4 regions of the Arthrobacter sp. Soil_N43 genome follow, and region 2 is predicted to be linked to each of the others. Evidence: riboswitches for the same ligand, from Rfam matches in the RefSeq annotation. Region 2 holds a riboswitch; each other region holds the start of a gene.
What was found. Region 2 has a riboswitch for thiamine pyrophosphate ahead of AC3A3W_RS10810 (ECF transporter S component). Riboswitches for the same ligand answer to the same signal wherever they lie in the genome.

Region 1 (4,135 bases), on a different contig from region 2:
CCGTTCAGTGTGATGTTCATGCGGATTCCTTGTCCTGGTCAAATGTGACTGTGTTCGAAGCGGTGCGTTCGGCGGAGAACCGCCCGGGACGGAAGGCATCCCAGCGGCTGTCCGTCAGGCCGTCCATCAGCTCGCGGCAGATGACGGCGGCGGCGGGCGTCAGCAGGACTCCGTGCCGGAAGAATCCGGTGGCGATGATCAGCCCGGCGGCCACGCGGCCCAGCAGGGGCGCGTTGTCCGGCGTGCCGGGGCGTGCCCTGGCCGTGGCCTCGATGAGTTCCAGTTCGGCCACTGCGGGCACCAGGGCCTGGGCATCCCTGAGCAACTGGTAGACGCCGCCGGCGCTGGGTGAGGCCTGACCGTCTTCCCGCTGGGTGGCACCAATGACCACGGTGCCGTCCTGCCGCGGCACCAGGTAGACCGGGATTCCGCGGACCATGCCCCGGACCGTGGCGGTCAGCAGCGGACGGAGCCGTTCCGGAACTTTAAGCCTGAGAATGTCGCCGTACACGGGACGCAGCGGCAGCCTCAGTCCCTCCGGCAGTCCGTCCAGCGAGGCCGCCCCGAGACCGTTGGCCACCACCGTTTCGGCGGCCAGCACGGCGCCGCCGCCCGCAAGCCGGACACCGCTGACCCGCCCGCCGCCCCCTCCGCCGTCCCAGAGCAGCCCGGCGGCGTTGTCACGGACCGCGTAGCCGTCTTCAGCGCCGGCCACGGCAGTCCGCGAACCGGGTTCGTGGCAGGCCAGTGCAGCGGCGATGCCCGCCACCAGCTTCCGCGGATCAACCTGGTGGTCGGCCGGGATGTCCAATGCACAGGAGATTCCGGGGCTCAGCAGCGGCTCCCGCAGCCGGGCCTCACGGATGGTCAGCGGTTCCACTGCCAGGCCGGCGGCCCGCTGGACTTCGCGCAGGTCCATCAGCGCGCGGCGGTCGGCAGGATCGGCGCCAACGGCGATGGTCGAAGTGGCCAGATACCCAGCGTCGCAGCCGGCACCGCCATCAGCGAGCGCCGCCGCGAATGCGGGCCACCGGGCAGAGGACTCGAGCATGAGTTCCAGGAGTTCCTCTTCCTGGTAATGCAGTTCGCTGACTGGGGCCAGCATCCCCGCGGCGGCCCAGCTGGCACCTGTCCCGGGCGCCTTGTCGATGAGGACCACGGTCCGTCCCGAGCGCCTCGCCTCCCAGGCGATTCCGTGGCCGATCACGCCGCCGCCAATCACGGCCACGTCGGCGTGGAGCCGTGCTGCGGCAGAGGTCTTCCCGCCGGATCCAAGATTCATGGAATTCCTTCCCTACGCCGGTACTAACCGGATCAGGTCAAGCGGTCGGCTCTGACGCCCTCTCAGCCCTGCGCCTTTTGTGACAGCTGCAGCGGGCTCCCGCGGTACCTGCCCAGTTTAGAGGAACTAGGCTGGTTGCCATGACCGCGCCTGATATCCATGAAGCCCGCCTGTACCTTTGCACCGATGCCCGTAAGGAGCGCGGCGACTTCGCCGACTTCGTCGATGCTGCCTTCGCCGGCGGCGTGGACATCATCCAGCTGAGGGACAAGAACACCGAGGCGGCCGAGGAACTCGAACTCCTGGCAGTCCTGCGCCAGGCCGCTTCAAGGCATGGCCGGCTCTGGGCCGTCAACGACCGGGCGGACATCGCTTCGCTGGCCGGGGCACCGGTGTTTCACATCGGCCAGAAGGACCTGCCGCTGCGCTCGGCCCGGGCCCTGCTGAACGACTCCGCGGCGATCGGCCTGTCCACCCACTCCCCCGATCAGATTGATGCTGCCATCGCGGCCGCACAGGCACCCCAAGGCCTTAACTACTTCTGCGTGGGCCCGGTGTGGGCCACCCCCACCAAACCCGGCCGTGCCGCCGTCGGGCTTGATCTTGTCCACTATGCAGCCGGGACTGTCGGTAATGCCGAAGTGGAAAGCGGTCAGCAGCTTCCGTGGTTCGCCATCGGCGGGATTGACCTGACCAACGTCGAGCAGGTGGTGGCGGCGGGAGCCAGCCGGATCGTCGTGGTGCGGGCCATCACGGAAGCTTCGGACCCTACGGCTGCCGCGGCGGAACTGATTGCTGCCCTGGACGCCGGAACGGCCGGTACTGCGGGAGCGGAAGGCATGGCTCGGCAGCCGTCATTTTCTGCGCGCTCATCATCTGGTGACGCCAAATAGGGACGCCCTAGGCGGCTGTGAATTGTGCCTCGTTATCCAGGGACCGGTTGCTGCATCCCGGAAAGGGACACCGTCCGTCGCGCAGCCGCAGCCATTGGCGCATCGCTTTCGGCACCCGGTAGCTGGTACGGCCGATCTCCAGCGGTGCCCCATCGCGCGGATCGATCAGCACCCGCAGGAACGACCCGGCCCCCTCTGCGACCAGGCGGCGGGCCACCGAGCCGGGAATCGGGCCGAACCCATCCAGCATGGCCGGCTCCTCACCGGCCCCCATGAGCGATAACACCGGAACCGTGACCAGCACCTGCGCCCTAGGCGACGGGGTTCCTTCGGCGACGCCTTCGAGCAGCCACCCTGCGGCGACATCCGCACGCAGCTCCGTCAGAGTCCGGGATTCCTCCGGGCCCTGCAGCGCACGCGCCGCTTCAGTGGCCCGAGACCAAATACCGGCCGCCACGTCCGCGGGCAGATACACCGAAAGCCACGCCATCCCGTCCCGGTCCGGAACATACTCCATCCGACGCTCCCGCACGCTCCTGCGGTGGCGCGCCTCGATGCTGACCGGGTGGTGCCGCTCCCGCCAACTGCGCGCCCTGGCCCGGAACCTGGCCGGTGCCAGCTCCCCGGCCAGGCAGCCACGCCCCGGCCGGGCAGCGTCCGGGTCCAGGAAGTGGGTTTCCAGGGCCGCCGCCCCCGCCGGGTCCAGGTTGGCTGTTTCATCGCAGAGGACCCGTGCGTGCTGCCAGGAAATGCTCCCTGCCTGCAGCGCTGCCATCGTCAACGGCAGCGCGGCGGTCAGGGTGCGGGCCTCCGACAGCAGGGCACCGGCACTGCGTTCACCCACACCCAGCACACCTGCGACCTCAGCGGTCACGGCCATCTCCTGGGCGGTGTGCTCCTGTGGGGAACGGGCCGGTGCGGCCATGGCTTCGGCAGCGCTGGCATATCCGGCGGTGAAATGAACTTTCAGGGCAGCCAGCCGAGCCTCCACCCTGCCCACCTCGGCCAGACCGTCCAGACACGCGTCCGCCTGATCCCGAAGAGGGTCAGCACCGGCCGAGGCCAGGCTGCCGGCACAACGGCCAGCAACACCGACCAACACAGCGACCGAGGACTCAAGCCCCTCCACCGTCTCCGCAACCCGCCTGCTGTCCATACCCACAGCGTGACGGCAGGCAGTGACAAAAACGCCGCAAAGGGAAGCAACGACATTCGGCGAACGTGGTGCTCCTACCGGAGCATGCAATCACGCGTCAGCCGCTCAGCCCGAGCTGCACCATCCGCTTGGAATGGTTCTCCGCGAGTTCCGTAGTGAGCCTTTGCACGCGCTCCCTGGCGGCAGCGTCATCCGCGCCGCTGTCAGCTGCGGTGATGAGTTCCGTCAGGAAGGCATTTTCGTAGCCCACGCGCTGGGCCTGGGTGAGCGCCTCGCCCAGGAGCCGCCGTCCCCACAGTGCCAGCCGGGAGGCGAGCCGGGGGTCATCGGCCAGCGCCACCCGCAGCCGCTCCCTAAGCACGGCTGTTGCGTCCTCGGACGCCTGGATCTTCTGTATCAGTTCCCGGGTCCCCGGGTCCACATAGCGGGCCACGGCCTGGTAGAAATCGGCCGACACCGTATCCACCACGTAGGCCTTCATCAGCGATTCGTACCAGTCCGCCGGCCGCGTCCGTTCATGGAAGTGGTCCACGGCGGCCTGGAACGGCAGCATCGCGTCCTCGACGTCCACGCCCATGTCCGCCAGCTTTTCACTCACCAGCTCGTAATGCTGGAACTCGATGACGGCAATCCGGCCGAGCACGGCGCGGTCATGGAGCGTCGGGGAGTAGCGGGCGTCCGATGAGAGCCGTTCGAAGGCGGAAAGCTCGCCGTACGCCATCACGCCGAAAAGGTCAGCGACGAAACGGTCATAGCGAGCGGTGTCAGCCGAGGATGTGCCCATAAACCAAGACTAACTGCGGA
Region 2 (4,135 bases):
CTCGTCCAGGACCCGGCCGGTGACGAACTGGTGCTCGGGCTCCTGGAAGACCGTGCCGATCCTGGCGATCAGCTGCTCGGCCCGCCACTTGTAGGGGTCGATCCCGGCTCCGCGGCTCAGCTCCACGGCAGCGGACACCTTGCCGTCGACAGGAGGGAGCAGGCCGGCGAGCGTCAGCGCGAACGTGGACTTACCCGCACCGTTGGCCCCCGTGATGGTCAACGCTTCACCGGCGCGGACCTGCGCCGTGATGTCCCGCTGCACCGGCGGCGGCGGAACGGACGTGAAGCCGCGTCTCCGCGGACGCTCGCGGGAAACGCTGACACCCTCGACCGCGAGGAGCAGCTGGCCAGGCGCGACGTCCGGCTGGATCCCGGCGCCGGCGAGGCCGCCGGGCGACCGGTGCCGGGTGGGCGGAACGTAGCCCGGAACCCACACCCCGGCGGCGATCAGCATCTCGCGCGCCTGCACCAGGACCTGGTCGGGAGTGCCGTCGATCAGCACGGCCGGCTCGGTGGCGGAGCCGGGCTGCAGCACGATGATCCGGTCCACGAGGTCTTTCCACACCGCAACGCGGTGCTCCACCACCACCAGCGTTGCGCCGGTCTTGTCGAGGCAGCGGCCCACGGCGTCGCGGACCTCCAGGACGCCTGCCGGGTCCAGGTTGGCGGTCGGCTCGTCCAGCAGGATGAGGCCGGGGCGCATCGCCAGGATGCCGGCCAGCGCGAGGCGCTGCTTCTGGCCCCCGGACAGGGCCGACGTCGGGTGGTCCAGCGGCAGGTGTGCGAGCCCGACGTCGTCCAGCGCCTCGTGCACGCGGCGCCAGATGGCGTCACGGGGCACCGAGAGGTTTTCGGCGCCGAACGCGACGTCGTCGCCGAGGCGGGAGAGGACCACCTGCGTTTCGGGGTCCTGCTGCACCAGTCCGGCGCGGCCGCGCTGGGCGCGCGGCGGCTCGCCGTCGATCAGAAGGCTGCCGCTCTCGTCCGCGTCGCCGCTGTCGGCTGACCCGCCGTCGTCGGCTGTGCTGCTTCCCGAGGTGCTGTCACCCAGCACGCCGGCAAGGGCGTGCAGCAGAGTGGATTTGCCGGCGCCCGAGGGTCCCAGGAGCAGCACCCGCTCCCCCGGGCGGATGTCCAGGTCCAGGGCGTTGACGGCAGGCCTGGTGCGGCCGGCGTGGCGCCAGCCCCAGCCGCGGGCGGTGACCGCGGCTGGGCGGACCCCGCCGTCGTGTTCTGCGGGCATCAGTTGAAGACGGGCTCCGTGGCTGCCTTGCGGGACGCGAACGAGCTCAGCACCCCAGTCCTGGCCAGGCCGCGGGTGGCGATCCAGGACAGCGCACCGGCGATGATGGCGCCCGAGATGGCGGTGAAGATGATGTAGGCCAGCTTGTCCCCGGCCGCGTAGGCGATGTTCCAGCCCCAGGGAGCGAACGCATCGTTCAGGCCGCAGAACAGCCCTGCGCCCGCGCCGGCAAGCAGCGAAACGGGCAGGTTGAACTTCTTGTACCTGAAGGCTGCGAACACGAGTTCCGCACCCAGGCCCTGCAGGATGCCGGAGATCAGCACGGTGGTGCCGTACTGGGATCCCATGATCAGCTCACCGGTGGCGGCCACGGTTTCGCAGAACAGTGCCGCGCCGGGCTTGCGGATGATGAGCATGCCGAGCACCGCCGGGATCATCCAGCCGCCGGCGTAGAGGCCGGTAAGCGGCGGGTAGACCGCATTGATGGGGGCGGAGATGAGGTTGGCGCCCTGGGACCAGGCCCAGAAGATGACGCCGCCGGCGACGGCGATCAGTGCCGCCACGACGATGTCGGCCACGCGCCAGTTGTAACCGGTTTTCTTGATTGCTGCAGTTGTCATGATGGTCCTCCTGAGGATCAGGAGGGGAAAGCGCTCCCCGGCTGCGGGCGGTGGGACTGCCTGCTGCCGGACACTCTGAGAACTCGACTCCCTTGCGCCGGTACTAGCCGGATCAGGTTCGAGGGTCTGCGGCTGTCCGCACTCTCAGCGCCCTTCCGCGGTTCGCTGGCAATGCCAGTGATGCCCGACGGCGGCGCTCCCCTGTCGTAATAAATCTGCCCTTGTGGGCTGATCCAGTTTACACCGGGACAGCCCCGGCTGCCCGGGGCGGCAGTCACATTCCGGGTACATTGGGGCCATGACGCATGAGGATTCCGGCAGCAAAGCCGCGCCCGCCTTTGACCCCGACTCTCCGGAGCAGCAGCCGGGAGGCGCCCTGGAGGCCATGATCGGCCGGATTGAGGGGGAAATGGCCGAGCTACAGTTCCCCCGGTTCAGCAAGGATGATGCCCTGGCGCTGGGGCTCCAGCTGGTTGAAATGGGCAAGGAAGGCAACCTGCCGATTGCCATCGACATCATCAAGGGGGACCAGGTCCTCTTCCATGTGGCGCTCGAGGGCGCCACACCGGACAACGAGGGCTGGGTGCGGGCCAAGCAGCGGACCGCGGCGCGCTACGAGGAGCCGTCCCTGCTGGTGGGCCTGCGCGGCCGGCTGGGCGGGGGCAGGATCGAGGACAACGCGTGGTTCGACCAGTCCACCTACGCTGCCCACGGCGGGGCCTTCCCCGTGTACGTGCGCGGGGTGGGAGCCGTAGCGGTGGTCACGGTCTCCGGGCTGCCGCAGGTGGCGGACCACGACCTGGTAGTTCAGGCGCTGCGGGAAATCCACCGTTCCATGCGGCTAGGCTAGGGGAAGACCAGTATTCGTGACGCAAGGAGTTCCGGAATGAGTTTCTTCATCAAGCTGCTTGGCACTGGCGTCAGCCTGCTGGCAGGATTCGCCGGCACCAAGGCCGTGGATACCATCTGGGAAAAGGTCACCGGCCGGAAGCCGCCCAAGGGCGACAAGGACGACGTCCCCACCACGCTGCGCACCGCCCTGACGTTCGCCCTCATTTCCGCATCAGTCAGCGCCGTCATCCAGGTGCTGGCCAACCGCGGCACGCAGCGGGCCATCACCCGCTTCGCCAAGTCCCAGGACATCGTCTAGCGGCAGGGCCGGCGGCGCTGCCGCGTGCTGCGCAAATTCTTCCCTAGTCTTGACCAAACGCTGCAGCCAACCGCCGCAAACCTTGATCGGGGCCACACATCATGGACGCAACAGGCAACCAAAACCTCGACTGCGAAAGTGATGATCACCGTGGCGACGAAGGCAGAAAAATCGAACTACCGCTACAGCGACTTCTACTGCTTCATGTCGCTTGCTGACTTCACCACCTACATCTCCCGTGATGACGGTGACGGTGACGGTTGCTTTTCAATCAGCGGCAGCCGCGAGCCTGCTCTCTAAGGGACGTTCCTGGCCAAGGGGATTCCTGACCGCCAGCCCTGGCCTGGCTGCTGTTCCTCCGCTGTTCCTCCGCATCAAGTTCAGGGCGGAGTACGCCGGAGCCGCAATAGGGGGTAGCCTGTCCGCAAGGCGGGAAGCGGTGCAGCTCCCGTACGCGCTGCATCATCCTGCCATGCCTTCATTGGCTACTGGGAGCAGGAATGATGGACGTTCCTCCACTGATATGGGTGCTGACCGTCGCAGGAATCGTTGCGCTGCTGGTCTTCGATTTCATTTTCCACGTCCGCCGCGCGCACATTCCAACGCTCAAGGAAGCGGTCATCTGGTCTTCGGTCTATGTGGGGATCGCGCTCTGCTTCGGGCTTGGAGTTTTCGTCTTCGGAGGGGCATCCCCCGGCGCAGAGTATTTCGCCGGATACATCACCGAGAAGGCACTGTCGGTGGACAACCTGTTCGTCTTCCTGGTGATCATGAACAGCTTTGGGGTGCCGCGCGAAGACCAGCAGAAAGTGCTGCTGTTCGGCATAGCGTTTGCGCTGGTTGCGCGCACGGTCTTCATTCTCCTCGGGGCTGCGCTGATCACCACCTTCGCCTGGGTCTTCTACCTCTTCGGACTGATCCTGCTGATCACCGCGGGCAACATGTTCAGGCCCGAGGGCACGGAGGAAAGATCCGCGGACAACATCATGACGCGGCTAACCCAGCGGCTGTTTCACACCGCTGACTACTACGACGGCGACAGGCTGTTCACGCTGCAGGACGGCAAACGCACCCTGACGCCGATGCTGCTCGTGATGGTTGCCATCGCCGGCACCGACAT
Region 3 (4,135 bases), on a different contig from region 2:
GAACCTTCCCAAGGGCTTCGACAAGTTCCTCGGCAAGTAGGCGCGGCCATGCCTGCCTGCCCGGATGTCGGACCGCTGCCATAAGGTTGGGTCATGTTTAAGCAGCGGGTAGTGTTCGTCCACGGTGCCGGAAGCTTCGGCTCCGCCGCTTGGCCGCGCCAGCACGGCATGGCCCTGCAATACGACGCCCTCTTCCTGCGGCGGCACGGGTTCGATGCCGAGGCCGAGCCGCTGGAAACGGACTTCGCCGAAGACGCCCGGATCGTGCTGCGGTCGCTGGCAGACGATGGCCGGGGCGGGGCCGGCGGCCACATCGTTGCCCACGCCCAGGGCGCGATCGCCGCGATGATGGCTGCCGTCGAACGGCCCGACCTCGTGTTCTCGCTGACGCTCGTGGAACCGGCCTGCCTGTCGCTGACCGCCGAACTGCCCGCCACGGCGGCTCACCGCGCGCTGATGGAGCCCCTCTTCGAGGTCCGGCACCAGCTCGGCGACGACGACTATGAGCGGGAGTTTCTGCGGCGTGCCTTTGCCGCGGAAGGCCACGCTCCGAGTACCCCGGAGGCCCAGCGCGCCGCGAGGCGGCTGCGGCTGCAGGCACCGCCCTGGCAGGCGCCGTTGCAGATCGTTCCCGGCGTCCCCACCCTGGTTCTCACGGGCGGCTGGGAGCCACTCTATGAGGAAATCGCCGGTTACCTGCGGGAGACCGGCGCCCTGCACCGCACTGCTGCGGGAGGGCACCGGCCCCAGGACTCCGTGGAGGGCGACCGCCTTATCCGGTCCTTCATTGCAGAGGTCAGCCGGCGGCAGCGGCCGCGGGCATCCTGACCCTTACCCCGCGCCTGCTTCCAGGCGGCGTCCCGCCTGGGCCGCCGTCCCGCCGGGCCCGCGTCCGGCCGGCCCCCAACGCCTGCCGGACGGGGCCCGAAAAGGCCCTTACTGGCGGGCCGTCTCGGGGAGCTTCAGCTCCGGCAGGTAGACCTTCCCGCCGGCGGCCAGGAACTCCTGGCTCTTCTCCCGCATCCCTTCGGCCATTTCGGCCAGCGCAGCCTGTGCTTCCGCCGAGCCGTACTCGTTGCGGATGTCCTGGCTGATGCGCATGGAGCAGAACTTGGGTCCGCACATCGAGCAGAAGTGCGCGGTCTTGGCCGGTTCGGCCGGCAGCGTCTCGTCGTGGAATGCCTCGGCGGTCACCGGGTCCAGGGACAGGGCGAACTGGTCCCGCCAGCGGAACTCGAAGCGCGCCTTGGACAGGGCATCGTCCCTCTCGTTGGCTCCAGGGTGGCCTTTGGCGAGGTCCGCGGCGTGGGCGGCGATCTTGTACGTGATCACGCCGGTCTTGACGTCGTCCTTGTTCGGCAGGCCCAGGTGTTCCTTGGGCGTCACGTAGCAGAGCATCGCGGTGCCGTAGCGGGCGATTTCCGTGGCGCCGATGGCGGAGGTGATGTGGTCGTAGCCCGGGGCGATGTCCGTGACCAGCGGCCCAAGCGTATAGAACGGGGCGCCCTTGCACAGCTCCTGCTGGCGCTCCACGTTCTCCCGCACCAGGTGGAACGGGATGTGGCCGGGCCCTTCGACCATGACCTGCACGTCGTACTCCCAAGCCCGCTGGGTCAGCTCGGCCAGGGTGTCCAGCTCGGCGAACTGGGCGGCGTCGTTGGCGTCCGCGGTGGCACCGGGCCGCAGGCCGTCACCGAGGGAGAAGGCGACGTCGTACTTCGCGAAGATCTCGCACAGCTCGTCGAAGTGGGTGTACAGGAAGTTCTCCTGGTGGTGCGCGAGGCACCAGCCGGCCATGATCGAGCCGCCGCGGGAGACGATGCCGGTCACCCGGTTGGCTGTCAGGGGAACGTAGCGCAGCAGGACCCCGGCATGGATGGTCATGTAGTCCACGCCCTGCTCGCACTGCTCGATCACGGTGTCGCGGAAGATCTCCCACGTCAGGGCGTTGGCTTCGCCGTTGACCTTTTCCAGCGCCTGGTAGATGGGGACGGTGCCGATGGGGACCGGTGAGTTGCGGATCAGCCACTCGCGGGTGGTGTGGATGTCATCGCCGGTGGAGAGGTCCATCACGGTGTCCGCGCCCCACTGGGTGGCCCACTGCAGCTTGTCCACCTCTTCGGCAATGGAGCTCGTTACGGCCGAGTTGCCGATGTTGGCGTTGATCTTCACCAGGAATGCCTTGCCGATGATCATTGGCTCGGACTCGGGGTGGTTGATGTTGTTCGGGATAATGGCGCGCCCGGCCGCCACTTCGCTGCGGACCAGCTCAACGTCGCAGTTCTCCCGGAGCGCCACGAACCGCATCTCCGGGGTGATGATGCCCTGCCGGGCATAGTGCATCTGCGTTACCGTCTTACCGCCGACGGCGCGGCGGGGCACCGGCTGCGCGCCCTTCCACTCCGCGGACGCCGCACCGCGGCGCACGGCCGACTTGCCGTCGTCGAGCAGGTTCCTTTCCCGGCCGCTGTAGGGCTCGGTGTCGCCCCGGGCTGCAATCCATTCCGCGCGGAACGGCGCAAGTCCCACGACGGGGTCGCTGCCCGGACCGGCCGTCCGGTAGACCCGGAACGGCTCGTTCTGTTCCCCGCTGGGTGACGGCTCCAGGGCGATTTCCGTGACCGGAACGCGGAGGCCGTCGCCCTCGATGTACGCCAGGGAATGCGACTTCAGCGATTGGGTGGTGTCTTCGCCGGTCCCGCCTTGCGCTGCCTCGTTACGGGCAGTTTCGTTTTGGGCAGGGATCAGCTGTGTTTTCTGGGTGCTCATTTACTGCTCACTTCCTTCGCCGGCATTACCCGGACAGGTTCAACGGTCGCAGGCTGCGCTAGCCCGATCTCAGCCCCTGCAGGGGCACCCGTGTGGTCGTAGACGAAGCTACCACAGGGCGGCGTGCCGGTGCCCGCCCACCCCTGATGTGACAGGCTTGATTCATGGCGCGCATCACCGAATTCACCGGGACGGTGCTCACCGGCCCGGACCAGGAACGGACCGGCCTGTGGGCCGTGGACGGCAAGCTGACCTTTCACCGTCCGGGCCGCAGCCCGGATGTGGTCATCGACGGCTGGGTGCTGCCCGGCTTCGTGGACGCGCACTGCCACATCGGGCTCGGGCCTTCGGGCGCCGTGGACGACGACGTGGCCTATGCCCAGGCGATGACCGACCGCGACGCCGGCACGCTGCTGGTGCGGGACGCCGGAGTGGTCAGTGACACCCGGTGGCTGCAGCGGCGCCCGGAGGCGCCGAGGATCATCCGGGCCGGACGGCACATCGCCCGGACCCGCCGGTACCTGCGGAATTTCGCCATCGAGGTTGAGCCGGAGGACCTGGTGGAGGCCGTCCGGAAGCAGTCGCGTTCCGGGGACGGCTGGATCAAGCTGGTGGGCGACTGGATCGACCGCGACGCCGGCGACCTTGCGCCGTCGTTTCCGGCCGCGGCTGTCCGGGACGCGGTCCGTGCTGCCCATGACGAGGGCGCAAGGGTCACCGCGCACTGCTTCGGTGAGGACGTCCTCGACGACATGCTGGACGCCGGAATCGACTGCATTGAACATGCCACGGGGCTCCTGCCGCGGCACATCCCGCGGTTCGTGGAACAGAACGTGCCGATCGTGCCCACGCTCGTCAACATCGCGACGTTCCCAGACATTGCCGCCCAGGCAGAGCCCAAGTTCCCCCGCTACGCGGCCCACATGCGGGCGCTGTGGGAACGCCGGAACGAGCGGGTCCGGGAAGCCTGGGAGTCCGGCGTGGAAATTTTCGCCGGTACCGACGCGGGCAGCGTGATCAGGCACGGTCGGATCGCGGATGAGATCCTCGCGCTCCACGCTGCGGGGCTCCCCGCGGCGGCCGCTGTGGATGCTGCGTGCTGGAGGGCCCGCCGGTGGCTGCGGGCGGACGGCCTGGCCGAGGGCGCCAGCGCGGATGTGGTGGTGTGCGCGGAAGATCCGCGGGCAACGCCCGGGACCATCAGGCATCTGCAGGCGGTCGTGTTGCGGGGGAGTGTCGTCCGCTAGGAATAAATTGAAGCTTCAAGTAATTTAGATGTATAGAGACCATCGAAATACGGTGGCGAGGGAGTCGGGAGTACTCACATGACACCAGCAGCCAGCAGCCAAGATCTTCTTCCTGCCGA
Region 4 (4,135 bases), on a different contig from region 2:
GACCATCAAGGTGGTCCGCGACGTCTTCAACGAGGACTTCTCCAAGCTGATCGTTTCCGGAGATGAAGCCTGGGACACCATCGAGGCCTACGTCACCTACGTGGCCCCGGACCTCGTGGGCCGGCTCGAGAAGTGGACCAAGGACCAGGACATCTTCTCGGCCTGGCGCATCGACGAGCAGATCCACAAGGCCCTGGACCGCAAGGTGTTCCTGCCGTCCGGCGGTTCGCTCGTCATCGACCGCACCGAAGCCATGACCGTGGTGGACGTCAACACCGGAAAGTTCACCGGCAGCGGCGGCAACCTCGAGGAAACCGTCACCAAGAACAACCTGGAGGCGGCTGAGGAAGTTGTCCGCCAGCTGCGCCTGCGGGACATCGGCGGCATCATCGTGATCGACTTCATCGACATGGTGCTCGAGTCGAACCGCGACCTCGTGCTGCGCCGCATGGTGGAGTGCCTGGGCCGCGACCGGACCAAGCACCAGGTGGCCGAGGTCACCTCGCTGGGCCTCGTCCAGATGACCCGCAAGCGCATGGGCACCGGCCTGCTGGAAGTCTTCGGCGAACAGTGCGAGGCATGTGCCGGCCGCGGCGTGGTCACCCACGACGAGCCCGTGGAACACCGGCGGGCGAACGTTGTTGCCGCCGAGCACCACGTTCCGCGGACGGAGCACCAGCCCCCCGTTCGGACCGAACGCAAGAGCCGCCGGCGCGGCAAGGGCGGTCAGGTTCCGGAAACGGCACCCGCAGCACCTGCCGCCGTCCACCATGAGCCCACGGAGGCCGAGCGGCACGCCAAGGCAGAGGCGACGCGTGCCGCACTGGCCAACATCGCGGCCGCGGCGCACGCAGCGCACCTTCATGAGGACGCCGCCCACCAGGCAGCCTCAGCCGGCGCACAGCGTCCTGCCGCTGCCGCCGCCGCACCGGCGCAGTCCGGCCCGGAAAGTCCCGTGGTGCACCGCACCCCGGACACGGAGAGCGTCCCAGGCCGTCCCGGTGCCGTGCTGACCTTCGGCGGCGAGAAAGTGGTGCTTCCCTTCGTCGAGCACGCCGGCGCGCCGGCATCGGAAACTCCTGCCCTGACACTGGACCGGCTGGAGGAAGCCTTCGCGCACCTCGGCGCGCCGGCTGCTCCCGCTGAGCAGAAGCCGACGGCGGACCAGACACCTGCTGCCGGCGAGGCGCCTGCTGCCCAGCCGGCTCCGGAGCCTGCTGCCGCACGGGCCGGGACGCGCCCTGCCGCGGCCGCCGAAAGCGACGCCGAGCGCTTCGCTGACCACTCGGCAGTGCAGCCCCGCACCCGCCGGCCGCGCCGCAACCGCAGTGCCAGCCGGGCGCAGGGCGCAGCCAACGAGACGTCGGTGGAACACCACGAGACGGCGCCGGCACCGGCAGCCGGGCACTCGCACGAAGCCAAGGCTCCGGATGCAGGTAGGACCATTGCCCCGAAGCCGGCCAGCGAGCCGATCATTCTCGGCGTCGGCGTGCCGGCGTCCGAGCTCTGAGCTGACGGCTTTCCGTCTGGGCTGACCTGATTCACCGGGCCGGTGCCGCAATCGCGGCACCGGCCCGTTGTGCTTTAACGCCAGGACCGGCTGCGGGGCCAGGAACGGGCTGCGGGGTGCATCAGGCCGGTCGCAAACTGCAACGCAGTGCCTAAAGCGGAGCGAGCAACTAGGCTGGGGGACTGACACGGGGTGCCGCGCACGGAGCCGGCTGAGATCCAAACCCGTTGAACCTGACCGGTTAGCACCGGCGAAGGGATGTCTTCTTTGTCTTCACTACCTGCCCTGCACCATGTCCGGCCCGCGCCTGGCGAGGCTGTTCGCGCCACCCGCAGCATTCCCCGTGTCCTGGCCATAGCCGGCTCGGATCCGTCCGGCGGGGCCGGCATCCAGGCCGACCTGAAAAGCATCGCTGCCACCGGAGGCTACGGCATGGCAGCCATCACGGCGCTGACCGCGCAGAACACCCGGGGCGTCAGCGCCGTGCACGTTCCGCCGGCCGAGTTCCTGGCGGCACAGCTGGCCGCTGTCAGCGACGACATCGCCGTGGACGCCGTGAAGATTGGCATGCTGGGCGACGCACAGGTGATCGCCGCGGTTCGGACCTGGCTGGAGAAGGTGCGCCCCGGCGTCGTCGTCCTTGATCCGGTGATGGTGGCGACGAGCGGGGACCGGCTGCTGCAGGAGTCCGCCGAGGCCGCCCTGCGGGAGCTCCTGCCGCTGGCTGACCTGATCACTCCCAACCTCGCCGAGCTTGCGATGCTGCTGGGGGAGCCGGAGGCCCCCACCTGGCCGGACGCGCTGGAGCAGGGCAAACGGCTGGCCGCCGAGACGGGGGCCACCGTCCTCGTCAAAGGCGGGCACCTGGATGGTGAGGACTGCCCGGACGCCCTTGTGAATACGGGCGGCGCTCTTTCCGCGGACGTCGTGGTGGTGGACGGCGCGCGGGTACCCACGCGCAACAGCCACGGGACCGGGTGTTCCCTGTCCTCGGCGATGGCCACCGCACAGGCCCGGCTCGGGGACTGGGAACTGTCCCTGCGCACCGTGAAGCCGTGGCTGGAGGAGGCCCTCCGCACGTCCGGGCAGCTTGAGGTGGGACACGGCAACGGGCCCGTCCACCACTTCCACCACCTGGTGTCCGCAGGCGATGCCCCGGAGGGCAGTTTTGCGGACCTGCTCCATGCGGAGGCGGCCGCGGACCTCGACGCGATCTACGGGCTGGGATTCATCCGCGGGCTGGCTGAAGGCACGCTTCCCGAAAACGAGTTCGCCTACTACCTTGCACAGGACGCCATCTACCTCAACGGATATTCGCGCGTCCTGGCACGGGCCAGCGCGCTCGCTCCCACCGAGGCCGAGCAGCTGTTCTGGGCCCGTTCCGCGCAGCAGTGCCTCGAGGTCGAGTCCGAGCTGCACCGCAGCTGGCTCAGCACCCGCAGCGTGCTGCCGGATCTCGGACCGGTCACCAAAGCTTATGTGGACCACCTGCTGGCGGCGTCGGCCTCGGGGAGCTACGCCGTACTGGTGGCGGCGGTACTCCCGTGCTTCTGGCTTTACGCCGAAGTAGGGGAGACCCTGCATGGCGAATTCCTGGCCGCCGGAGCCCCTGATGGACACCCCTACGCCGAGTGGTTGCGCACGTACGCCGACGAGGGCTTCGCGGAGGCCACCAGGCAGGCCATTGGGATCGCGGACGCAGCGGGGCGCGCGGCCTCCGACGCGGAACGCAGCCGGATGCTGACGGCCTTCAGGCAGTCCTCCCGGTACGAGGTGGAATTCTTCGACGCGCCGCGACTCCACAGCTGAACGGGTTCCGGCGCAGGAGCCGGTAAGATAAACGCGCACGGTGACGGCAGGTCGGTGCAACAGCCCTGTGGTGCTTATCACGGACAACCCGCCGAAACCAGCCTCATTTGCGGCCGAAGGCAAAATTAGCGTATTCTAGATCTTCGGTGCTTACGCCAACACTTGGGTTATGACCCCGGGAACAGTCCTTTTGGAATTCCAATCGGCATTGTTCCGGGGATAGCTCACGGATTCCCCCGCGGATCCACGGCGTTGAGGCACAGCGAGAGCCGGACCAAACAACTTTGGACCCCAGGTTCCGCACGCAAATTTAGTAATAAACGTCGAGAGAAGTGAGTTCCCAAGTGGTGTACGCGATTGTCCGCGCAGGCGGCCGCCAAGAGAAGGTTTCCGTTGGAGACTTCGTTACCCTGAACCGCGTCGCCGGTGGAGCCGGCAGCACCATTGAGCTGCCCGCACTGCTCCTGGTAGACGGTGACAAGGTCACATCCGCAGCTGCGGACCTGGCCAAGGTAACTGTTACGGCTGAGATCCTTCAGGACCTTCGCGGTCCGAAGATCGTCATCCAGAAGTTCAAGAACAAGACCGGTTACAAGAAGCGCCAGGGTCACCGTCAGGAACTGACCAAGGTCAAGATCACCGGTATCAAGTAACCTCTGGTTACTGTTCAGGTTTTCAGCAGATTCCCCAGAATTTAAAGGCAGGCATTCCAAATGGCACATAAAAAAGGCGCGAGCTCCACTCGCAACGGTCGTGACTCCAACGCCCAGTACCTCGGCGTCAAGCGCTTCGGCGGCCAGGTAGTTTCCGCAGGCG

Region 1: linked by a shared signal. The riboswitch ahead of AC3A3W_RS15290 (FAD-dependent oxidoreductase) and the one ahead of AC3A3W_RS10810 (ECF transporter S component) in region 2 are both predicted to bind thiamine pyrophosphate.
Region 3: linked by a shared signal. The riboswitch ahead of thiC (phosphomethylpyrimidine synthase ThiC) and the one ahead of AC3A3W_RS10810 (ECF transporter S component) in region 2 are both predicted to bind thiamine pyrophosphate.
Region 4: linked by a shared signal. The riboswitch ahead of AC3A3W_RS16280 (bifunctional hydroxymethylpyrimidine kinase/phosphomethylpyrimidine kinase) and the one ahead of AC3A3W_RS10810 (ECF transporter S component) in region 2 are both predicted to bind thiamine pyrophosphate.

Annotation. Positions count from the first base shown of each region.
Region 1 is NZ_JBDGML010000106.1:135,377-139,511, forward strand. Features, by position in the region: gene thiS (sulfur carrier protein ThiS) at 1-20, opposite strand, end outside; gene AC3A3W_RS15290 (FAD-dependent oxidoreductase) at 17-1,282, opposite strand; TPP riboswitch at 1,274-1,395, opposite strand; gene thiE (thiamine phosphate synthase) at 1,423-2,175, shown strand; partial or broken gene AC3A3W_RS15300 (DUF222 domain-containing protein) at 2,186-3,331, opposite strand; gene AC3A3W_RS15305 (ferritin-like fold-containing protein) at 3,429-4,115, opposite strand.
Region 2 is NZ_JBDGML010000091.1:41,020-45,154, reverse strand. Features, by position in the region: gene AC3A3W_RS10815 (ABC transporter ATP-binding protein) at 1-1,245, opposite strand, end outside; gene AC3A3W_RS10810 (ECF transporter S component) at 1,245-1,865, opposite strand; TPP riboswitch at 1,937-2,078, opposite strand; gene AC3A3W_RS10805 (heme-degrading domain-containing protein) at 2,164-2,715, shown strand; gene AC3A3W_RS10800 (DUF4235 domain-containing protein) at 2,752-3,015, shown strand; gene AC3A3W_RS10795 (hypothetical protein) at 3,040-3,315, shown strand; gene AC3A3W_RS10790 (TerC family protein) at 3,519-4,135, shown strand, end outside.
Region 3 is NZ_JBDGML010000085.1:18,369-22,503, forward strand. Features, by position in the region: gene ffh (signal recognition particle protein) at 1-40, shown strand, start outside; gene AC3A3W_RS10030 (alpha/beta fold hydrolase) at 94-828, shown strand; gene thiC (phosphomethylpyrimidine synthase ThiC) at 937-2,769, opposite strand; TPP riboswitch at 2,764-2,871, opposite strand; gene AC3A3W_RS10040 (amidohydrolase family protein) at 2,934-4,016, shown strand; partial or broken gene AC3A3W_RS10045 (VOC family protein) at 4,095-4,135, shown strand, end outside.
Region 4 is NZ_JBDGML010000109.1:46,983-51,117, reverse strand. Features, by position in the region: gene AC3A3W_RS16285 (Rne/Rng family ribonuclease) at 1-1,510, shown strand, start outside; TPP riboswitch at 1,689-1,786, shown strand; gene AC3A3W_RS16280 (bifunctional hydroxymethylpyrimidine kinase/phosphomethylpyrimidine kinase) at 1,769-3,319, shown strand; gene rplU (50S ribosomal protein L21) at 3,664-3,972, shown strand; gene rpmA (50S ribosomal protein L27) at 4,033-4,135, shown strand, end outside.